DNA from 3 places in the Clostridium sulfidigenes genome. Region 2 is predicted to be linked to each of the others. Evidence: riboswitches for the same ligand, from Rfam matches in the RefSeq annotation. Region 2 holds a riboswitch; each other region holds the start of a gene.
The links. A riboswitch is a leader RNA that binds a small molecule or an ion and turns the genes downstream of it on or off. The one in region 2 is predicted to bind cyclic di-GMP.

Region 1 (7,795 bases), on a different contig from region 2:
AGGCTTACCGGGAACATAAAGCTTGCAATAACAGCTACAAGTCCGGCTAAGAATGTTCCTAAAAGATAAAGAATAATAACGGTTTTCATATTGGTTTCATGACCACTTTTGTGTTGGGAAATAGCACTGGTTACCAAAAATAAGACTAGGATAGGTGCAATGGCTTTTAAAGCACCTACAAATAAAGATCCAAAGATTGATAATGGTTTTGCTACATTAGGAATGGTTACGGCTAATATAATACCTATGATTAAACCTATGATTATACGTTTTACTAAACTTAATCCATTCCATTTCTTCATTAGATTCTTCATAATATTTTCCTCCTATAACGTTAAATAAAAAAAAGTGAGTTTCTGTGGCTTTAAATTTGTTACTAGGAAATTCTTTGGTAAAAATAAGTTTATCATGAATCTTCACTAATGTGAAGTGGAAAAGCATAATGAATTTTCAATTAATTAATGGTCACCTTTACATAAATAACCTATATAATAAACAATTTGAAAATAAAATTTGTTTTGAAATTATGTCTTAAAGCCTATAAATACTTAAATTATGGGGTGTATAAATTAAAATTAAAATATTTATAAAGTCGATTCAATTGCAAGAAAAAAAATTTTTCAAGCATTATGAAAAGATGCCAAGACATATCTCTATACTATTTTGGGATAACAGTTCTATAATTATTCACTGAAAATAAAATTTTAATTGAGAATACAGATTTTACTGAAGTTAGAGTTATTGGATTTTTACTAGAATATGTGTATTATGTAAATAGTAAATATAAAAGTGAAGTTACTGTAAAAATTAGTGGCAAGAGAAAATTTCTAAGGAGTTCAAAGTGTTATAGAATAGGATTATTTTGCATGAGTATTTGGAGGTAGAAGTATGGGAAATGTTATATATAGAAAATTAGAATTAGAGGAATGTGAGTATATAAACAAAATGAATCCATCTCAATATATAGGAAAAGCATGGAGAGATGTGGATGGTAAACGTAAATTAGTGGAAATAAATTACCGAGATTGTGATTGGCCAAACGGCTATGAATACCATCTCAGAAATTTGAAAAAAACTATCTTAAGTGGTGGAAGTGCCATTGCTGCTTTTGATGATAATAATAAATTACTGGGGTTTTCAACAATTAATCGTGAATTTTTTGGTGAAAAATTTAATTATGTTTTATTAGATCAACTTTTCATAACCTTAGAATGTAGAAATAAAGGAATAGGAAAAAATTTATTCATACTTTCTGCAAATGTTGCAAGAGAGTGGAAAGCAGATAAAATTTATATTTGTGCAGGTTCTGCTGAAGAAACAATTGCTTTTTATTTTTCAATAGGCTGTAAAGAAGCAGAGGAAATAAATAAAGAACTATATGAAAATGACCCAAGAGATTACCAATTAGAGTTTTCATTATAAAAATAACACATATATAAACCAATAAAGGATTAACTAACTAACCAATAAAAGTATAACTTTGAAAATTAAGATAAATAACTATTGAAACAGTTTATATTAAATGATAATATTTAAATGTTATAATTTAAATTGGATTAAAATACAAGGGAAACTGTGAAGTACATATTTAGCTTGGGCATCTTATATGTATGGAGTTAGTGATGCAACCGACCCTATATTCATAATTTTTATGAATATAGGGTTTTAATTTTATAATGGATGAATTATTCCATAACTAAACATAGGAGGTATATTAAAATGAATATTTTAATTATTGATGATTCTACTTTTTCTCAAAAAATAATAGGTAACTTAATTGTAAAATATTTAGATGACGTAAACACTTATTTTGCAAAGGATGGAGAGGAAGGATTAGAAAAATACAAAAGTATTAAACCTGATTACACATTTGTAGATTTATTAATGCCTAAATTAAATGGAGGAGAATTAATAAAATTAATAAATGAATATGATTCTAATGCAAAAATAATTGTAGTTTCAGCAGATGTTCAAAAAAGTATAAAGGAAGAAATAGATTCATATGGTGTAATAGAATTTATAAACAAGCCCTTTACTGAAGAAAAAGCAAAATCTATATGTGAGATAATAAGGAATGTTCAAAATGAAGAATAATGTAGAAAGAGAAGATATATTAAAAGAGTTATTTAATATAAGTGTAGGTAAATCAGCGAGTATATTGTCTGAAATAATAAATAAAAAAATATTATTAAATGTACCAAATTTGAAAATCTTAGATTTGAACGAAAAAGCAATAGTAATAGATGATTATCTTCCGCAAGTAATGCAAGGAACTATTATGGTATCCTCTATAGCATTTGAAGATGAACTTAGAGGAAAGGCAAGCTTAATATTCCCAGCGGATAAAATGAGAACATTTATAAACCTATGTTTAAATGAAAATGATGAAAATCAACTATGTAATATGAATTTTACTGATATAGATTTTGATATTATAAAGGAAATTGGAAATATAATATTAAATTCAATAATTGGCGAAATAGGAAATTATCTAAAATTAAAATTAAATTATACTTTACCAGAAGTTAACGTATTTAATAAAGTGGATTTTGAAAAAAATATAAAGAACAAAGAGTACGAGCATATTTTGATGCTATATATAACCTTTAAAATAGACGATTCGGAAATAGCGGGTGCTATAATAATTAATCTTACTTTAAGTTCATTAAGTCAATTATTAAATAAAGTAGGAATGATAGAAGATGATTTCTGTGGATAGAATTTTATATGATATATTAGATAATATAAACGAAGGAATAATCATATTAGACGAAGATTTTAAAATTTTATTTTGGAATAATCATATGGAATGTTTAACCCATATTAGTGAGGAAAAAGTAAAAAATAGTTGTATATATGATGTTATTCCTAGTCTAAATAAAGGTTATTTTAAAGATACAATAAATCGTATAATCAATGATGGAAGAAAAATGTTTTTTTCGGCAGCTATGCATAAAGATTTGCTAAGTAATAATAAAAATTTAAATTTAAAGATAAGTAGAATAGAAAAAGATAATTTGAATTTTATACTTATTGAATTTATTGATGTGACTAATCAATTTTTACGTATTGATCAACTAAAAAAATATGTGAATGAATTATATATTTTAAATAAAGAATTAAAGGAAAAGGAAAAAACTATTAATAAATTAGCTTATTATGATGGACTGACAGGTTTAGCGAATAGAACATTGTTTTATAAAATGGCAGATGAATTTTATAATAATGCTAAAAGAAATAATAGTCTTTTAGGACTTATGTTTATAGATGTTGATAAATTCAAATATATAAATGATACATATGGACATAAAAAAGGAGATGAGGTTCTCATTCATGTAGCTAAAATACTAAAAGAATCTACTAGAAATGGGGATATAGTTGCTAGGTTTGGTGGTGATGAATTCTTAATATTACTACCTTTTATAAAAAGTTACCATGAATGTGAAGCTGTAGCCTCCAGAATTACTAATCTTACTGAAGCTATATATTGTAAAGAAGAGCAAATAAAAATATCTTTAAGCATAGGTATTAGTATATTACCCAATGAGGTTAATGATATTGATGAACTAATATTAGAAGCAGATAGGGCAATGTATAAAGCTAAAAAAACAGGTGGAAATGGATATCATTTATTTAAATAATAGTAAAAACAAGGATGCTATGTAAAAATTACAAGTATCCTTGTTTTATGTAGCTTAGCTTAGGATTTATTTTTTTCCATAAATGCAGGAATACTTTCTGCAAAAAATCTCACAAAGGTGTTTTTGAATTCTTGATCTTCCTGTTTTAAAACCCCTAGGGAATATTGCATTGCAACACCATCTAGAGCTGCTATTAAAATAGTAGCAAGACTTTTTTTGCAGTTTTTATTTTCGATACCAAATGCGTAAAAGTACATATCTGCTACCTTATTTATTATTTCATTATAATCTTGTTTAAGGCTTTCACTAAGAGAGCCACCTTTAGATAATACGTAGCCTATTAATAAAACTAAAAGGCGTTGCTCATTAACCTTAGACATACGTTCTCTAACTTTATTACTAATTTCATTTAACATATTTTCAGTGCTTTTAAGATTACTACTTTCATCTTTTTCAGAAAGTTTTTGAGCAAAGTACATAGCTTCCTTTACTGCGTGGTAGAATAGCTCGTCCTTGTTCTTAAAATGATGATATATTGCACCAGTAGTAAGCCCAGCAGCTGAGGCTATTTGACGCATACTTGTTTCTTCAAAGCCATTTTCTATAAATACACTAATTGCAGCATCTAAAATATGTTGCTTTCTTTCATTAGGTTCATTAGCGTTCATTTTATTCACCCCATTTAAAAATAGTATATCATATTTTTACAACATCATGATTCACATATTATAGGACCATTATATTAAAGACATAATAGTCTGCATTTTCATAACATATTTATTATTTCGAATGTTAATTCATTGACAAAGGTAGGTGCGTATTATATTATAAACATAACAACTGTTATGTTATATTGTGGAACGGTTGGTAATAATATATTGTAACCTACTTCAATAAAGTAACCTAAATTAAATATGAAATGGGGGAGAGTTTACATGGAGGCATTTAAAGTTTTAGAAATTAAGCAAAGTGTTTTTGACAACAATGATCATCAGGCTGAGCTACTTAGAGAAGAATTGAAAAAAGATGGGGTCTTTTTATTAAATCTTATGTCATCACCTGGTTCAGGGAAAACAACAACTGTTTTAAGAACAATTGAAGCTCTGCAAAATGAAATGAACATTGGTATTTTAGAAGCTGATATTGATTCAGACGTGGATGCACACAAGGTTTCACAGACTGGAGTTAAAGTAATTCAACTGCATACAGGAGGAATGTGTCATCTTGATGCTGATATGACTAGACAAGGTTTAAAAGGTCTTGGAACAGATAACATTGATTTTGCAATATTAGAGAATGTTGGGAACTTAGTGTGTCCTGCAGAATTTGACACTGGTGCATCAAAAAATGCTATGATTCTAAGCATACCAGAAGGAGATGACAAGCCTTTAAAATATCCTTTAATGTTTTCAATAGTTGATGTTTTATTAGTGAACAAAATAGATGCAGCGGACTATTTTGAATTTGATATGGAGGCAGTAAAAGAGAGGGTAAAAAAACTGAATCCAAATATTAAAGTTATCCCAATTTCAGCTAAAACTGGAGAGGGGATTGGAGAATGGGCTGACTGGATACGTGGACAAATAAATAATTGGAAAAATAAATAACTTTAAATAATTCATAACATTAAAAGTATTATAAACTTACTTTAAAATATTTTGACTATATAATAATCAGTTTCTTTCGGTTACTTTTGTTTTAATAACTTAATAAAACCTAAAAGTGCTGATTATTTTAATATAGTTAATATTAATAATGAGTCTTGCCATCTTTGCAATTCATTGTAAACACTGGTGTTTATAGTTTTGTTTATGATGACATATAATTATTTTGGGGAGGGATAATATATGGTCAAGGAAAAGGTACTTGATCTTGCAAATCACATCAGTAATAAGAAGCGTGGCTCGAAAAATGAAATCAAAGCTACAGATCCCGAGTATATGATTCTTGAACCTGTTGTTTCAGAAGAAATGGCAGAAGTTGTACTTTGTATGGAAATACGTAAAAAGGTTACTGCTAAAGATGTTGCTCCTTTATGTGGCAAATCTGTAGAGAAAACAACAGAACTTTTATTAGAATTAGCAGATGCAGGGGTTTGTTTTGTAAATGAAATTGATGGAGTAGATACATTTTGGTATGAGACCTGGGTTCCAGGTATCATGGAAATGATGGTTAACAATAAGGAGAATGTTAAAAAGTATCCTCAGATTCCTAGGGCTTTTGAAGCCTATGGAAGAGTAAGGGGACCTAAGACAGCAGGAAGTTTTCCTGTAGGAGTAGGTCTTATGCGTGTTATACCTATAGAACATGCCATTGAAGGTGAAACTAGAAGAGCATCCTATGAGGAAGTTTCTAAGTATCTTAATGATAATGATATATTTTCAGTTGCTGATTGTTCATGCCGTACAGCAAGAGAAGCTATGGGAGAAGGCTGTGGTCACCTCAAGGAAGACATGTGCATTCAGATGGGGCATGCTGCAGAATACTATATACGTACGAAGAGAGGTAGACAGATTACTCGTGAAGAAGCCTTTGAAATTATTAAGAGAGCAGAAGAAAACGGTTTAATGCATCAAATACCTAACTTAGATGGTTCTGGTAAAACTCATGCTATTTGTAATTGCTGTGGATGTTCTTGTCTGGCTTTAAGAACTGCTAGTATGTTTATTAACGCTGATATGGTACGTTCAAATTATGTTTCTAAAGTGGACAAAGAGAAATGTGTTGCCTGTGGAGAGTGCGTTCAAAATTGTCCTGTTAATGCACTACAATTGGGGCAAAAATTATGTTCCAAAACACCAGTAACTACTGAGATAAAGAGAATTGATACTCCACGAGATACTGAGTGGGGTCCAGATAAATGGAATCCTGAATATAGAACCAATAGAAAAGATGTAGTTGATACAGGTACAAGTCCTTGTAAAACCAATTGTCCAGCTCATATTGCAGTTCAAGGTTATATTAAACTTGCTTCTCAAGGAAGATATAGAGAAGCTCTTGAACTTATCAAACAAGAAAATCCGTTTCCTGCAGTATGCGGACGTATTTGCCCAAGAAAGTGTGAAACAGATTGTACTAGGGGAGATATTGACGATCCAGTTGCTATTGATGAAATCAAAAAATTTATTGCTGAACAAGATTTAAATACTGATCATAGATATGTGCCTAAACGTAAGCACGAGTACGGTAAAAAAATTGCTGTTGTGGGAGCAGGGCCTTCAGGTCTTAGCTGTGCATACTACTTAGCCATTGATGGGTATAAAGTAACTGTGTTTGAAAAAGAAAAGGTTCTTGGTGGAATGTTAACTTTAGGAATACCTTCATTCAGGCTTGAAAAGAATGTAATAAATGCTGAAATTGACATACTGAAAGAATTAGGCGTTGAATTCAAGATTGGCGTTGAGGTTGGAAGAGATATAAGTCTTAATGAATTAAGGAATCAAGGGTTTAAAGCCTTCTATATTGCAATTGGTGCGTGTATGGGAAGGAACCTTGGCATTGAAGGTGAAGATGTAGAAAATGTTATAACCGGTATAGATTTTATGAGAGATGTTAACTTGGGTAAGGAGTTAAAACTTGAAGGCAATGTAATCGTAATCGGTGGTGGTAACGTTGCTATAGATGTTGCGAGAACAGCTACTAGAATTGGAAATACACAAATTAAAATGTACTGTTTGGAAAGTCGTGAACAAATGCCTGCACTTCCAGAGGAAATTGAGGAAGCATTATCAGAGAATATTGAAATTAATAATTCTTGGGGACCAAAGAGAGTAATTGTTGAAAATGGTCGTGCTACAGGAGTAGAATTCAAGAAATGTATTTCTGTATTTGATAAAAGTGGAAGATTTAGTCCATCTTATGATGAAAATAACACTATCATAGTTAAGGCTGATACTGTACTGCTTTCAATAGGTCAGGGAATGAATTGGGGAGAACTTTTATCAGATAGCAAAATTGAACTAAATAGAAATAATACTATTAAAGCAGATCCATTTACATTACAGACAGGTGAGCCTGATGTTTTTGCTGGTGGTGATGCATTAACAGGACCTAAGTTTGCAATAGATGCTATTGCTTTAGGTAAGGAAGGTGCAACTTCAATTCATCGTTATGTTCAACCAGGACAAAGTTTGATTATTGGTCGAGATAGAAAA
Region 2 (7,795 bases):
CCTTCTGGAGCTTTTGATTCTTTTATAGTGTACTTACCATACTCTACATTTTCAAATTGTACTTTTCCACTTTCATCACTTATAGCTGTTGCTATAGGATTTTCAAACTTTGTATCCATTTCTTTATAAAGCTTAAACTCTGCTCCTTGTAATGGGTTTTTGTCTTCACCTAATTTATTAAACTCTATATTTCCTCTAATTTTTGTATTAGATATACTTTCAGGGTTTGCTTTTACTATCTTTCCATTTTCAGTGATAATAGCAGTTAGTATTTTCCCTGAAGGTATATATCCTTCTGGAGCTTTTGTTTCTTTTATTGCATACTCTCCATACTCCACATTTTTGAAATTTACTTTTCCATTTTCGTCACTTATAGCTATTGCTATAGGATTTGAATAGGAAGTGTCTGAAATCATATAGAGAGTAAACTCTGCTCCCTCAAGAGGGATATTATTTTCACCAGTTTTAAAGAATTCAATTTCACCTTTAATCTTTTCATCTTTATAATTATATGTTATATTCTTTTCATCTTTAGTATTTTTAAGTTGAAATTTATACAATTCACTACTTAATGTATATCCTGTTGGAGCAACCTTTTCTCTAACGTAATAGTCTATATCAAACTTCAATTTACTAAATACAATCTCTCCAGTTAAGTCTGTTGGTTCTGAAGTTTTTATAACATTTTCATACTTATCAAGAAGTTCAAATACAGCTCCTTCCAGTTTAATGTTTTCGTTATTTTTATCTACTTTTGCAACCTTAATGCTACCAGTTTCGCCAACTCCACCACCGCCAGCACCTTGGAATATAACATCAACATTTCCTGAAGAAGAAGTTCCCTCTATTCCTGTACCTTTAAAGGATATAGCGTTAGTAAATGGTGACTTACTTTTGTCTACTACATCAGTTCTAAAGGTTAAAATATATGCTTCTTCAGTTGGAGAAGGTAATATAAAGGTAAACTCTCTTGTTTCAGCATTATATTTTACATTTCTTTGATTTAAAACAACCTCTTCCCCTTTTTCAAGGTTTCCATTAGATTTTAAAATCTGCTTATACAGTTTTATAGATGTGGTATCAAGTTCAAGTCCCTCTTGAAGGATATCTGTTAAAGCTGCATCCTTAATTAATATTTTGTTAGAGTTAATGGTTACATTCCAATCAATATAAGAATTACCTCTTTCATAGATAGCTTTTTTATCTATTAAAGTACTTTTTATAGTACCTTTTCCTGTACTTTCTACACCTCCAGGCACTAAATCAGTTATTAGCTTTGCAGTATTCTCAACCTGCTTTTCTCCATTAGTGTTAAATATAGAGGTATCTGTAATTTTAGTCTTAAAAGTTATTATTTGCTCATCTTTGATTTCACTAGGGAAATTATATCTTAAGGTTTTGGCAGTTTCATCATAAACATAATTTGATGGCTCTGCAGGAATTCCATTAATCAAAACAGAATTAGGAACAAACTCCTGCCCACCCTTAATATTATCTATTATATAAGCATTAGGAAGAATCATTTTATTTTTATTAACTACAATCTTCCAGGTAATTTCTCTTGTTACATAGTCATAATCACTACTAGACTTATTTATAACTTCACTTTTTAAATACTGCCAATTAGAAGCATTAGATTCTTTAATATTGTCCCCTGTTAATCTAGCTTCATTGTAATAATTTTGATTATTGTAACTATATCCTTCCATATTTCCTGCATAAACCTTGGGATCTGTTACTTTTGTTCTAAAGGTTATTGTATAAGTTTCGTTAATATTACCATTAAAGGTATAAGTTAATGTTCCAGTTTTATTAGCATCACTCTCTGCTGCTTTCACATAGTTAAAACTTCCTCCTGGAACCTCTTTATCTATAGTAGCAGAACCATCTACATATTCTTGTCCTAATCTTATTTCATCAGTAACCACTGGATTTTTTATTGCTATCTTATTACTATTTATAGTAACCTTCCAAGTAATTTCTCCTGTAGCTGGATTATATCCTGCGCCTTGTTTAGAAATAATGCTAGTAGGTACTCCAACGCCCTTTTCATCTGAAGCATCGCTTGGTACTCCATCACCAGTTAAAGTTGCTTTATTGTTATAGGTTTTCCCTGTATTGGAATTAAAGGCATCTCCATCAGTTACATCTGTTGAAAATTGGATTATATGTGACTCATTAATAGCACTTGGGAAAGTATAGGTAAATTTTTGTCCAACTAAAGAATAATTATCCTCAGTTTGGTTTCCATCCATCTTAACACTACCATCTACAAAAGTTAACCCCTCTGGTATATCATCAGTAACTACAGCATTTGGAATATTTTGAGCATTGTTATTTACATAAATAGTCCAATTAATTCTCTTTGCCTCTACATCGTACTTTCCATCTTTTCTAATAAAGTCTGTATAAATAGCTACTGATGCCTCATTAGATTCTACAAAAGTTCCATCATGATTAAAGATTGCTTTATTCTTCTCATATACCGTAGCTCCCTCAGATTTAAAAACTTCTGGATTTACTACCTTAGTTTTAAAGGTAATTACTTGCTCTGTTTCTATTACACTTGGAAATTTATAAGTTAATCTATTATTGTTATAATCATAGTTATAATTTGCTGTATCTGCACTAACTCCATTTATAGTAACAGAACCAGGTATAAACTGTTGTCCCACTGAAATGTTGTCCACAATATCAGCATCATTAACCGTGACTCCTTCTGTATTCACAATTACTTTCCAAGTAATCTCATTTTTAGAAGGGTCATAACTTCCGTACTTTATAGCAGAAGCATCAGGAACTTCCGGTTGCTCAAGGTTTACGTTAATTATAACAGGAGAAGAATTTCCTCCAATTTCAAATGTAATAGGTACTGGACTAGGTCCTCCTATTTGGTCAGGATCAAATTGAGTATCAATAAAAAAGAATCCTGAAACATTGGAATTATTCTCTGCAAATTCATTAAAAGTAATGGTAACATTACCATCAGTTTCTATTTTAACATTTGCAATTGTATCACCATTATCAAGAGTAATAGGGAAATTTAGTGTACTTATTATTTGGATTTCCTTAGGTATTTTCAAAGTATAAGTATCACCATTTTTTACCGTCCCCTGATTTGGTATAGTAAACTTATAGGTTAGTTTTACCTCTTCATTTTTACTTATGGGATTTGATGACTCATTTATAGGATTCCCATCATTACCTGTTAATCTTACTTCAGTAATAAATGGGAAATCTCCTGTAATATCCATAGCACTAGCTTGCATTGTAGGAACAATATTTAAAACTTGACAAACTACAATAACTAAAGCCATAAAAATAGATACTCTCTTCTTTACCTTAGGTGCAGACATAAATTTCTTCTTTTTCATAATTCTCCTCCTTAATAATTTTTTTCAATAAAAAAGACCGACCCTATACCAATCTTATATAAATATAAGATTGGTTATAAAGGTCGGTTGCACTACTTACTCCATATATACAAAGTGCCCAAATTAGTATATACTTCAATGTTTCCTTAAAACTATTAGAAAATTGTATTTAATATTTTTGGAACAAAATTAAATCAATCTATGCTTAAGTATAAAAACAGATAGTTTGTTCTTTAGTTTGGGTATGGATTTAAATTTCTTTTTTAATCTTCCTCCCTAATAATTTTTTGTAATAAAAAAACCGACCCCATGCCAATCTTATATATAAGGTTGGTTATAAAGGTCGGTTGCACTACTAACTCCGTATATACAAAGTGCCCAAATTAGTATATACTTCAGTGTTTCCTTAAAACTTATAATAAAATTCACTCAATGATTTATAAACGAAACCAAATCATGTAATATTTATTATTTTTTAATATATTTTACTATTTAAGTATAGCTCTATATTTAGTATTTGTCTATACACTTTTTGGGGTTTTTTATACTAATATTTTCTATATCCAAGTTTTAAACTTATATAACTAAAACCGACCCCATGCAATCTTATATAAATATAAGATTGGTTATAAAGGTCGGTTGCACTACTAACTCCATATATACAAAGTGCCCAAATTAGTATATACTTCAGAATTTCCGTAAAACTTATAATTAATTAATCTACTATTTTATAAGAGGATATTAGCACAAGTAGATATAACAGTCAACAATTTAATTGCATAAAATACATAATTATCTATAAATATGACTAAAAGTAACATATGTATGTTTATTGTTTTAACATATAATATTGTATACATTAGCAATATTAAATTTTCACCTAAAAACAATAGGCATGAAACATTGATAACTCAAGCTTCACACCTATTTAAATTTTATAATATTATAATTAGGGGATAATTATAAGTATTAACTTTATTATTCTACTACTAAAGTAGCTTGCATTGTTTGACCCTTTCTTACGAATTCTATAGGAATACTATCTCCATCACTGTAGGCTTCTTTTTCCTTGTTTAATTCTTCAACGGTCTTAACATTTTTCTTACCTATTTTAGTAATTACATCTCCAGGTTGTAATCCTCCCTTTTGTGCTATACTAAAATCTTCAATACTTTGAATATATATACCAACCGGCAAATTATATTGTTTTGATAAATCTTCTGTTATATTTCTAACTGCTATACCAAACTTTATTTTTTGTTTTACTAAGGTATCTAATTTTTCAGTGGCATCATTTATTGGAATTGCAAAACCTATTCCCTCTACTCCAGTAGAGCCTATCTTAGCTGTATTTATACCTATAACTTCACCTTGAGAATTTATTAATGGTCCTCCACTATTCCCTGGATTTATAGCAGTATCTGTTTGGATAAGGTTCATTTTTTCTCCACCCTCAGTTAATGCTACTCCTCTATTAACAGCACTTATAATTCCTGTTGTTACAGAGCCTAGATATTCTTTTCCAAGTGGATTTCCTATGGCTATAACTTGTTCTCCTGCTTGAAGACTATCAGAATCTCCTAGTTCTACTTTACCTGGCATTTCAACATCATCAGTGATCTTAACAACTGCTAAATCTGCATCTTCCTGATAGTTTACAACCTTAGCACTTACCTCTTTACCTGTACTAAATATAACTTTAACTTGACTAGCATTTTTAACTACATGATAGTTTGTAAGTACATAACCATCATCTGAAAAAATAAATCCTGAGCCAATGCCTTCTTGTTCACCCATATCAAATCCAAATACATTAGTTGAAACTGAAGTGGTTGATACACCAACTACAGCTGGGGAAACCTTTGCTACTACTTCTGGTATATTCATACTGCTTATAGGATTAATATTTGTTGTTGTTCCACCGTTATTTGTTTTTGATTTAGCTTCCTTAATTGCTGATTGTATAGTGCCTCTCATAGCTCCATAAGTAACACCTGTACCAATTGCTCCTCCTAATATAGAGCATATTAGAGCTATAGCTATATAAGATTTAGCTGAACCTTTACCTTTATTCTTTTTATCTTTTTTCTTTTTTTCTTCTTCTTGCCATGATGAAGTATTAACTTCATTGAATTTCAAGTCATCATTTGTTGTATATTCTACATCTTGAATCACAGTGTAGTTTATATTGTCACTAGTATTATTGTCATTATTATCTTTATTAATACCGGTATTTTCATTTAAGTTACTATTGCTATTAATTTGATTATTATTTAATTCATTGTTATTTAATTCATTGTTATTTAATTCATTGTTATTTAATTCATTATTGTTTATATCTTTATCCATATTAAATCTTCCCCCTTATTAAAAGTTAATTTGTTTACTTTTCTTATCTATATATATTATTATCAACACTTATGTGTCAGTTAAGTGACTAAAATATGAATGAATTCTTAAATGTCCTTAAAGGATTAAAATTTGAAAATACCCTATATGTAAATATAATATTCTAAAAAACTACTAAAGCCTTATAGCTTCAGTAGTTTCCTATGTGAACCCTAAATTAACTTAGAGGAAGAATAAATTCTTCCTCTAAGAAATATTAATATAATCTTTTCTTAGCATAATCTCCGTAATCATTACCATGATCACTCATGTCTACTTCATCTATAATGGAGTCAAAGTCAACTTCACTTTCGCTTTTTATATCTTCATTTAAATCATCAAAAGCAATTTCTTCACTAGTCTCCATATTGTAATTTCTTCGACTTCTTGTCTTTGCAGCTTCTATCTCAGCTTCTCTTACGTTTTCCCAAACTGAATCAGACATAGGGGTTATGCTTCTAAAATCACCAAAATAGTTATGTGTATCTGGTGGATATATTGGTCTTGATTTATCATTACTCATATTATATCGCCCTCCTCAATCACTTTACTATAGTGTGTATTAAGGAGTTAATTTTTATGTATGAGTATTATAAATGTTAGAATTTTTTATTTTTCTGCATAAAGAGTTATTATCTTAACTATAGTTTCTACTGCCTTTTCCATAGAATCTACAGGAATGAACTCAAATTTCCCATGGAAGTTATGTCCACCTGTAAATATGTTTGGTGTTGGAAGTCCCATGAAGGATAATCTTGCTCCATCAGTACCTCCTCTTATAGGAACTATAATTGGCTCGATATCAAGAGCTTTCATTGCTTCAACAGCTGTGTCTACTACATGAATTACAGGTTCTACTTTTTCTTTCATGTTGTAGTATTGATCTTTTACTGAAATTTCTATAGTTCCTGCACCATATTTTTTATTAAGAAGTTCTACTATTTCTTTAATTAATGTTTTCTTTTCTTCAAAGGTATTTCTAAAGAAATCTCTTATGATATAAGACATAGTAGTCTTTTCTACAGTTCCTACCATATCGCAAAGCATGAAGAAGCCTTCATATCCTTCTGTGTATTCTGGTCTTGCATTAACAGGTAATAATCCATTTAACTCCATAGCTATTTGCTGAGCATTTACCATTTTATTTTTAGCACTTCCTGGATGAACATTTCTTCCGTTAATAACTATTTCCACACCAGCAGCATTGAAGTTCTCATATTCGATTTCTCCAACAGCTCCCCCATCTACAGTGTAAGCAAAGTCTGCTGCAAATTTTTCTACATCAAAGTGATCTGCACCTTCTCCAATTTCTTCATCTGGAGTAAATCCAACTTTAATAGTCCCATGTTTTATATCTGGATTTGCAATTAAATATTCCATAGCAGTAACAATTTCTGATATACCAGCTTTGTCGTCTGCTCCTAATAAAGTAGTTCCATCTGTTGTGATAAGCGTTTTTCCTATATAGTCATTTAATTCAGGAAAATCTATTGGAGATAAAACTGTATTTGCATTTAATTTAATATCTCCACCTTCATAATTCACCATTTGAGGCTTAACATCTTTACCTGAATAATCCGGAGCAGTATCCATATGAGATATGAACCCAATAGTTGGTATTTTTTTATCTGTATTAGCAGGCAATGTAGCCATTACGTAATTGTTTTCATCAATAGTAACATCACTCATGCCGATTCTTTTTAATTCTTCAAATAAAACTTCACCTAAAACTCTTTGGCTAGCAGTACTTGGAGTTGTTCCCGTAGAATCACTTGATTGTGTATCATACTTAGCATATCCTAAAAATCTTTCTATAACTTTTGACATAATATCGCCGCCTTTTTAAAATTTTATAAATATTTTATATTGTTTGTCATATTTATTTTGTCCCATAACCCTAGTATATAAAACTCTAATTTTTTTTACAAGTTAATAAATTGTATATATCTACTATTTATCAATTTTATTTGTTATAATAATCATGAACAAGCTATGTCTATTCCATGCTAACATAATGTATTATATTGAATAAT
Region 3 (7,795 bases), 140 kb from region 2:
CTTATATCTTCATCTACTTTTACAAGGACTTCCCTTAGCTTCTTGTTAGGTATTTGCTCTGCTAAAAGACTTATGGCATTAGTTATGGAAACACCAGCTTCTATCATGGTAGCTAGTTGTCTACAAAATATAGATATATCCTTGTTGTTAACCTTATTTCTCTTTCCTAGAATAATCTCCTTACTACCTATAGCTTCCTCAATGGACAGTGGTGAATATCCACTAGATACCATAAGGTTAAGTACCTCTTCCCTACTCCTACATTCATGTACTCCTTGAATAACTTCACCCTTAGAGCTAATAGCCTTATATTTATATTTAGACATAATTTAGTTCTCCTTCCTCTACAAGTTATCCATAAATATTATCTTCATCATTTCTTCCATTGTGGTTTCACCTTTAAGAACTAACTCTCTACAACTATCTGATAAAGTCTTCATACCTTTTTTAACAGCTTCATCCTTTAATTCTTCTGGGTTATTAGATTTTATAATTAAATCTTTTATATCTCTATCTACATTCATTATTTCATAGACTCCAAGTCTGCCACTATAACCAGTATAATTACAGCTAGCACAACCCTTGCCTCTATGAAGAGTTATTTTATCATCACTATTTAAGTTAAGAAGTTTCCTTTCAGCTTCATCACCCTCATAGGCTTCCTTACAGCTTGGACATATTCTTCTAACCAGTCTTTGAGCTATTACTCCTTTTATGGCAGTGGCCACTAAGAAAGGTTCAACTCCCATATCTATAAGTCTTATTACTGAGGATGGTGCATCATTTGTGTGTAGTGTACTAAGAACCAGGTGACCTGTTATGGCAGCTCTTATACCAACTTCAGCAGTCTCGCTATCTCTCATCTCCCCTACCATTACTACATCAGGGTCTTGTCTTAATATAGACCTTAAGCCTGCAGCAAAGGTAAGTTCTACCTTACTATTTACATTTACTTGATTTATTCCATCCATGGAGTATTCCACGGGGTCTTCTACAGTAACTATGTTCTTATTAATATCATTAAGTTCCCCTAAAATAGTATATAGAGTGGTGGATTTTCCACTTCCTGTAGGTCCTGTTACTAAAATTATTCCATGGGGTGCAGATATGATATTTTCAAGATTTTTTATATTTTCACTACTCATGCCCAGATTATCTTTTCCAATTTTATAGTTGCTTCTATCTAGTATTCTTATTACAACCTTTTCTCCTGTGATAAGAGGTATTATAGACACACGCATGTCTATATTTTTATTATTGATTACAGTAACTATTCTTCCATCCTGAGGAATTCTTTTTTCAGCTATGTTAAGATTTGCTAGAATTTTTATTCTAGTAACTATGCCTGGAAGTACATCAATATTTAAAGATGATATTTCTTCTAGCTGACCATCTATTCTATATCTAACTCTTATATATTTTTCATAGGGCTCTATATGAATATCTGAAGCTCTTTGTTCCACTGCATTTTTAAGTAGGGAATCCACTAGTTTTACAGTGGGAGCATTTTTAACTTCATCAATCTTTTCTATATCTTCCGTCTTATTATGAAACACTATCCTAGACCTGGTTATCTCTTCTACAGCACTTTCCACATTTCTATCTGAATAATACTTTTCCGTAGCCTTATGGATGTCATCCTTTGTGGATATATAAGGTTCCACTCTTAGTCCTGTAGTTATAGCTACATCATCCATAGCAAATATATTTAAAGGATCTGATACAGCTACCTTTATTACTCCATCAGCAGTATAAAAAGGGAATAATTCATATTTTCTACATAAGCCTTCGTTAACTAATTTAACAGCCTTAGAATCTACATCTATATTACTTAATGTTACTCTTTCAATACCTAACTGTTCTTGAAGTACCTCTATAATAATATCCTCTGTTACTATACCTTCATCGATTAATAATTCTCCCAGTTTTTTTCTCTTTACCTTTTGAATCTCTAAGGCTTCTGATAATTGTGACCTGGTAATTTTATTTGCCTTTACTAGCAAGTCACCTAGTCTGACAGTATTCCTTGCCATTTCTCTCCACCTCACCTTTACAATTAATTTATTTGTCCTTATCTAAAAGTTTTATACTTCTTTTTATTTCTTAAAACTCCTTATATTAAATGAAATTTAATATATATTGTTCTCCAATGATTAAAACTATATATGCTCCCATAGCCAAGCTAGGTCCTAAAGGAATATACTCATCCTTTGATTTCTTTTTTGATGCAATTAACATAACTGCAATTGTTCCTCCTATAATGAAGGATATGAGTAAAAAGTATATCTCTAATTTCCATCCTAGAAATAATCCACATAATACTGCTATTTCAATATCTCCAACACCCATGCCACCAGTTAAAACATATATTAAACCAATAACACCTAGGCCTATTAATCCCCCAATAATATAGTTAGTTATACTATGGGAGTATGCTACAGTTTCTATAAGGATAAAGATTATACCCACTGCCATTCCACTATAAACTACACTAGAATACACATCTGTAGTATCATAATCAATAAGGGCTATGACTATTAAAAATAGAGTTAAAAGGGAATACTTAAAAAAGCTTAACCCTATGCCATATCTAAGATATATTCCTACTAATAAAATCCCTGTAAGCCCTTCTACTAAGGGATATCTCATAGAAATCTTAGATTCACAATATCTACATTTACCCTTAAGCCATAGATAACTTACTATTGGAAATAAATCCTTCCATTTCAATCTAGTATCACAATTTCCACAATGGGAAGGTGGACTAATTAATGACTGATTGTTAGGTATTCTATAAATACATACATTTAAAAAACTTCCTATTACTACTCCATATAAAAATACTATAAAACCCATAATTTATTATCCTTTTACATTTATTTCTATTTAGAAATCATTATACTATATTTTTACATATGTGTATATAAAATACACGCAAAAAAACCGACTAAATTTATAATTTAGCCGGTTGTACCATTAACTCAACAACTTTCAAGGTACCCAAATAAAAAAGTTGCATCATTGTATCTAAACTTACTTTCTTTTTATATAAACTTACTTTCTTTTTATATAAATTTATTTTACATTTATATAAATTTGTTTTATTGTTGTATAAATTTATAAATGTTAAACATATTATACTATAATTTGTATTATATTTCTATATACTTTCCTTGTTATGTGTTATTTTATTACATTTATCCTTAAAATCCACTGTTTTAAAGGTTTTTATAGACTTTGTAGATAATTAAATTGATAAAATTTGGAGAGAATTTATGTGAACATTAATTATGGATGTAAAAAAAGACTTCCATGAAAACTTCATGAAAGTCTTAATTCTATTTAATATTTAATTTTAGTACATTCCGTCCATTCCCATTCCTGGTGCACCTGGCATTGGAACTGGGTTCTTTTCTGGAATATCAACAACAGCAGCTTCTGTTGTTAAGAATGTTGATGCTACAGATGCAGCATTTTGAAGTGCGCTTCTTGTAACCTTAGTTGGGTCAACTATTCCAGCTTTAATCATATCTACATATTCAGCATTTAATGCATCATAGCCTATTTCTGTAGCTGAATTTCTAACTCTTTCAACTACTACTGAAGCTTCTGCACCAGCATTTGTAGCTATTTGTCTTAATGGCTCTTCAAGAGCTCTTCTTACAATGTTAATACCTACTTGGATTTCTGAAACCTCTGAAGTTAGTTTAGCAACTGCTTCTATTGCATTAATATAAACAGTTCCACCACCTGCAACGATACCTTCTTCAACTGCAGCTTTTGTAGCAGCAAGAGCATCTTCAATTCTTAATTTCTTTTCTTTTAATTCTGTTTCAGTAGCAGCACCAACTTTGATTACTGCAACTCCACCAGCAAGTTTTGCAAGTCTTTCATTTAATTTTTCTTTATCAAATTCAGAAGTTGTATCTTCCATTTGTTTCTTAATTTGATTTACTCTAGATGCTATATTTTCTTTTGCACCTTTTCCATTTACGATAACAGTGTTTTCTTTAGTAACTTTAACACTATCAGCTCTTCCTAACATTTCAATAGTTGCATCTTTAATGTCGTGTCCTAATTCTTCTGAAATTACTGTACCACCTGTAAGTATTGCTATATCTTCAAGCATTTCTTTTCTTCTATCACCAAAGCCTGGAGCTTTAACAGCAACACATGTAAATGTTCCTCTTAATTTATTAACTACTAAAGTAGCTATTGCTTCACCTTCAACATCTTCAGCAATTATTAAAAGTTTTTTACCTTGCTGTACTATTTGCTCAAGAATTGGAAGTAATTCTTGGATGTTAGATATTTTCTTATCAGTTATTAAAATGTATGGATTATCAAGTACAGATTCCATCTTATCTGTGTCAGTTACCATATATGCACTTAAATATCCTCTATCAAATTGCATACCTTCAACAACATCAAGTTCAGTTCCCATTGTTTTAGACTCTTCTACAGCTATAACACCTTCGTTACCTACTTTATCCATTGCTGTAGCTATTAGAGCTCCAACTTCCTCGTCTGCTGCTGATATAGCTGCAACTCTTGCTATGTCTTCTTTTCCATCTACTTGTCTAGAGTATTTTTTTATTTCTTCAACTGCTGTATCTACAGCCATTCTTATACCATTTCTAAGTAACATTGGGTTTGAACCAGCTGTTACATTCTTAAGTCCTTCTCTTATGATCGCTTGAGCAAGTACTGTAGCAGTTGTAGTTCCGTCTCCAGCTACATCGTTTGTTTTGTTTGCAACTTCTTTTACAAGTTGTGCTCCCATATTCTCATATGCATCTTCAAGTTCTATTTCTCTAGCTATTGTAACACCATCATTTGTTATAAGTGGTGAACCAAATTTTTTATCTAATATAACATTTCTTCCCTTTGGTCCTAAAGTTACCTTAACTGTATCTGCAAGTACGTCTACACCTCTTTGCATAGCTCTTCTTGATTCTTCTCCGAATAAAATACTTTTAGCCATATTCATTTACCTCCTATGATATGTGAATTTCTTAGCTTATCATTAAAATATATTACTTATTCTAATATTGCTAATATGTCTTCTTGCTTTAATATAATATATTCTTGTCCTTGTAATTTAACTTCTGTTCCTGCAAATTTAGAAAATAATATCTTATCTCCTATTTTCACTTCCATCTTAATTTCTCTTCCATGAGAATAAGTTCCTGGACCTACTGCAACGACTTCTGCCTCTTGTGGTTTTTCTTTTGCAGTACCTGCTAGAACTATTCCTCCTTTAGTTATTTCCTCAGATTCTAATCTTTTGATTACAACTCTGTCGCCTAATGGTCTGATATTCATAAAAAACCCTCCTAATTGTTAGTTATTTATATAATTTTTTTATTTATCTTTATTTATTAGCACTCACGACTATTGAGTGCTAACTACAATATAATAATATATAATTATTATTTTATAAGCAAATCTTTTATTTTAATAGAACCTGGTAAAATAAGCGAATATATTAAAATATCTCACTCATGGTAATATTTTCTCTTATTTTCTCTTATTTTTACCTTTATGCTTTAAGGCTCTATGGAAAAAGTCTATAATGCTATGTCCTTTAAGTATTCCGACTAAAAATAAGACTCCTGATACTACCCCTATAATTATCATAGATACATAGTCCCCTCTATGTATACCGTGGCCAAACATGGCAGATGTGATTATCCATGGTAATCTACCAGCAGAAGAATATAATATAAAATCCCTTAGAGTTACATTGGATATACCAGCTACATAAACTAATATATCTTTAGGTATTCCAGGTATAAAGTATATTACAAAGATAACTATATTATTACTTCCAGCATCTAATATTCTCTTTATCTTAGTTAAATTATTTTTTTCAATAAGCTTATTTATATACTTTTTCCCAAATAATTTAGCTATAAAATAAGCAACTACACTTCCAAGAATTATCCCTACTGCAGAGGCAATTCCTCCTACTAAAGGTCCGAATATGTATCCACCTGCTACTTGAACAACTTCTCCTGGTATAAAGAATATTATTACTTGTATCATTTGTAGCACTACAAAGGCAATTATACTATAACTACCAAAGGATAGTATTAATTTTTTTAATTCTTCTGGATCTCTAAATACAGTGAATTTCTTGGAAAATTCCCAATAGGCTATTAATAATACTACTATAACTATAGTCCATATTACTCCATTTGTTACATACTTTTTTATCTTATTTTTATTCTCCATACCTTTCCCACCTTGTATACCCTTAGTTTATGTTCTATATATCAACATATTTCTAACTTAATCTATTTTTATATTGTTTTCTCTTGCATAATAAAATAAGTATTGTTGTGCAAATCCAGATAAGCTACCAAACTTCTCTCTTGCAAACTCCCTTATTTTAGGCAATGATACATCTGGTGCCACATAAAAGAACTGCATTGCTCTTTTCACCCATACATCCACTGGAAATGCTGAGTATTTCCCCATAGAAAATAGCATTATGCAATCTGCTACCTTAGGCCCTACTCCATTAAAATTTTTAAGACCCTCATGACATCCATCATCATCACTTTGTTTTATTGCGTTTAAATCATAGGTACCACTACTCAAATCTTCTAGTGCCTTATATATATACTTAGCCCTAAATCCAACACCTAAAGCTTCTATATCTTCTACCGTAGCTCTTCTAAACTCCTCTAAGGTTGGAAAAGCGTAATATGTATTTCCCTTGTACTTTATAGATTTGCCAAATACTTTACTTATATTTTCTATAGCTCTTTTTATCATAGGGATTCTATTATTTGCAGATATAATAAAAGATATTAGCATTTCAAAGGGATCTTGCTGTAGTATTCTTATTCCTACACCAAATTCTACTGCTTTTTTTAAAAGTTCATCCTTCTCAAATTCTTCTTTTATAGCTGAATAGTCCCTTTCTAGGTCAAAGTAATTTAGCCATATGTCATTAAAATCCTTTAAATCCGTATTATATATAACTACATCATTATTCCTTTTTTCAATTTCAATAACTTTTCCAAAGGCTACACCTATATAATTATTATTATCTTGTCTGTTCCATCTAAAACATTGTCCACAATCAAAAATATGGGGAAGTTCAAAATTCTTTACATCCTTTAATATAACTTTTCCACTTTCTTCAATAGCTTCTTTAAAGTCCATCCATATCAACCTCCTTGAAATAACATTTATGGGATGCTAGTTTAAAAATAGTGCTAAGGATATTCTCAGCACTAAGTTTTAAAATTATTCTCAATTACTGTTTATTTCTCTCTCTTGTTACTATGTTGTCTAATATAACTGCACCTTTTTCTACTATATTAAGACATCTTACTTCATCATTTCTATATAATTCCTTTAATTTATCACAATTTAATGAATTACATTCTTTATTAAAGTTTTCAATGAATTCTTGAGTAAGGGTTTTTACATAATCACTTTCATGGGCTCTTTCCTTTGTAAATAAAATACCAAGAACAGAAATTGCTCCTGTGATAACTCCACAAGTGGATTCTACACCCATTCCCCCACCGAAAGCAGCCATGGTTTTAAAAGTTTCTTTACTTAAGTTTAAACCATATTCTTCATTAGCAGCATATAGCATAGTCTCTGCACAGTTTAAATCATATTCTTCTCCATAATATTTTTTCACTACATCTAATAACATATTTATGCACCCTACTTTCCTATTAATTAGTCCTAAACTTCAGAGAAGCTAAGAACTCTGTTTATTATAGTTTTAGTCATAAATCTATGACTCCAAAAATTTCTTTAAATGTAT

Region 1: linked by a shared signal. The riboswitch ahead of ACTNBA_RS12270 (response regulator) and the one ahead of ACTNBA_RS03350 (SpaA isopeptide-forming pilin-related protein) in region 2 are both predicted to bind cyclic di-GMP.
Region 3: linked by a shared signal. The riboswitch ahead of ACTNBA_RS02685 (prepilin peptidase) and the one ahead of ACTNBA_RS03350 (SpaA isopeptide-forming pilin-related protein) in region 2 are both predicted to bind cyclic di-GMP.

What each region holds. Positions count from the first base shown of each region.
Region 1 covers NZ_JBQHQR010000010.1:22,771-30,565, forward strand. The annotation lists gene sstT (serine/threonine transporter SstT) at 1-314, opposite strand, end outside; gene ACTNBA_RS12265 (GNAT family N-acetyltransferase) at 889-1,422, shown strand; cyclic di-GMP riboswitch class II at 1,560-1,642, shown strand; gene ACTNBA_RS12270 (response regulator) at 1,720-2,094, shown strand; gene ACTNBA_RS12275 (chemotaxis protein CheC) at 2,084-2,719, shown strand; gene ACTNBA_RS12280 (diguanylate cyclase domain-containing protein) at 2,712-3,641, shown strand; gene ACTNBA_RS12285 (TetR/AcrR family transcriptional regulator) at 3,701-4,309, opposite strand; gene hypB (hydrogenase nickel incorporation protein HypB) at 4,577-5,248, shown strand; gene ACTNBA_RS12295 (FAD-dependent oxidoreductase) at 5,489-7,795, shown strand, end outside.
Region 2 covers NZ_JBQHQR010000002.1:304,835-312,629, forward strand. The annotation lists gene ACTNBA_RS03350 (SpaA isopeptide-forming pilin-related protein) at 1-3,374, opposite strand, end outside; cyclic di-GMP riboswitch class II at 3,447-3,528, opposite strand; cyclic di-GMP riboswitch class II at 3,707-3,788, opposite strand; cyclic di-GMP riboswitch class II at 3,999-4,080, opposite strand; gene ACTNBA_RS03355 (S1C family serine protease) at 4,353-5,723, opposite strand; gene ACTNBA_RS03360 (hypothetical protein) at 5,980-6,285, opposite strand; gene pepT (peptidase T) at 6,372-7,589, opposite strand.
Region 3 covers NZ_JBQHQR010000002.1:168,581-176,375, forward strand. The annotation lists gene ACTNBA_RS02675 (type II secretion system F family protein) at 1-326, opposite strand, end outside; gene ACTNBA_RS02680 (GspE/PulE family protein) at 345-2,033, opposite strand; gene ACTNBA_RS02685 (prepilin peptidase) at 2,119-2,856, opposite strand; cyclic di-GMP riboswitch class II at 2,954-3,038, opposite strand; gene groL (chaperonin GroEL) at 3,356-4,984, opposite strand; gene groES (co-chaperone GroES) at 5,041-5,325, opposite strand; gene ACTNBA_RS02700 (TVP38/TMEM64 family protein) at 5,521-6,237, opposite strand; gene ACTNBA_RS02705 (DNA-3-methyladenine glycosylase family protein) at 6,295-7,176, opposite strand; gene ACTNBA_RS02710 (C-GCAxxG-C-C family (seleno)protein) at 7,271-7,681, opposite strand.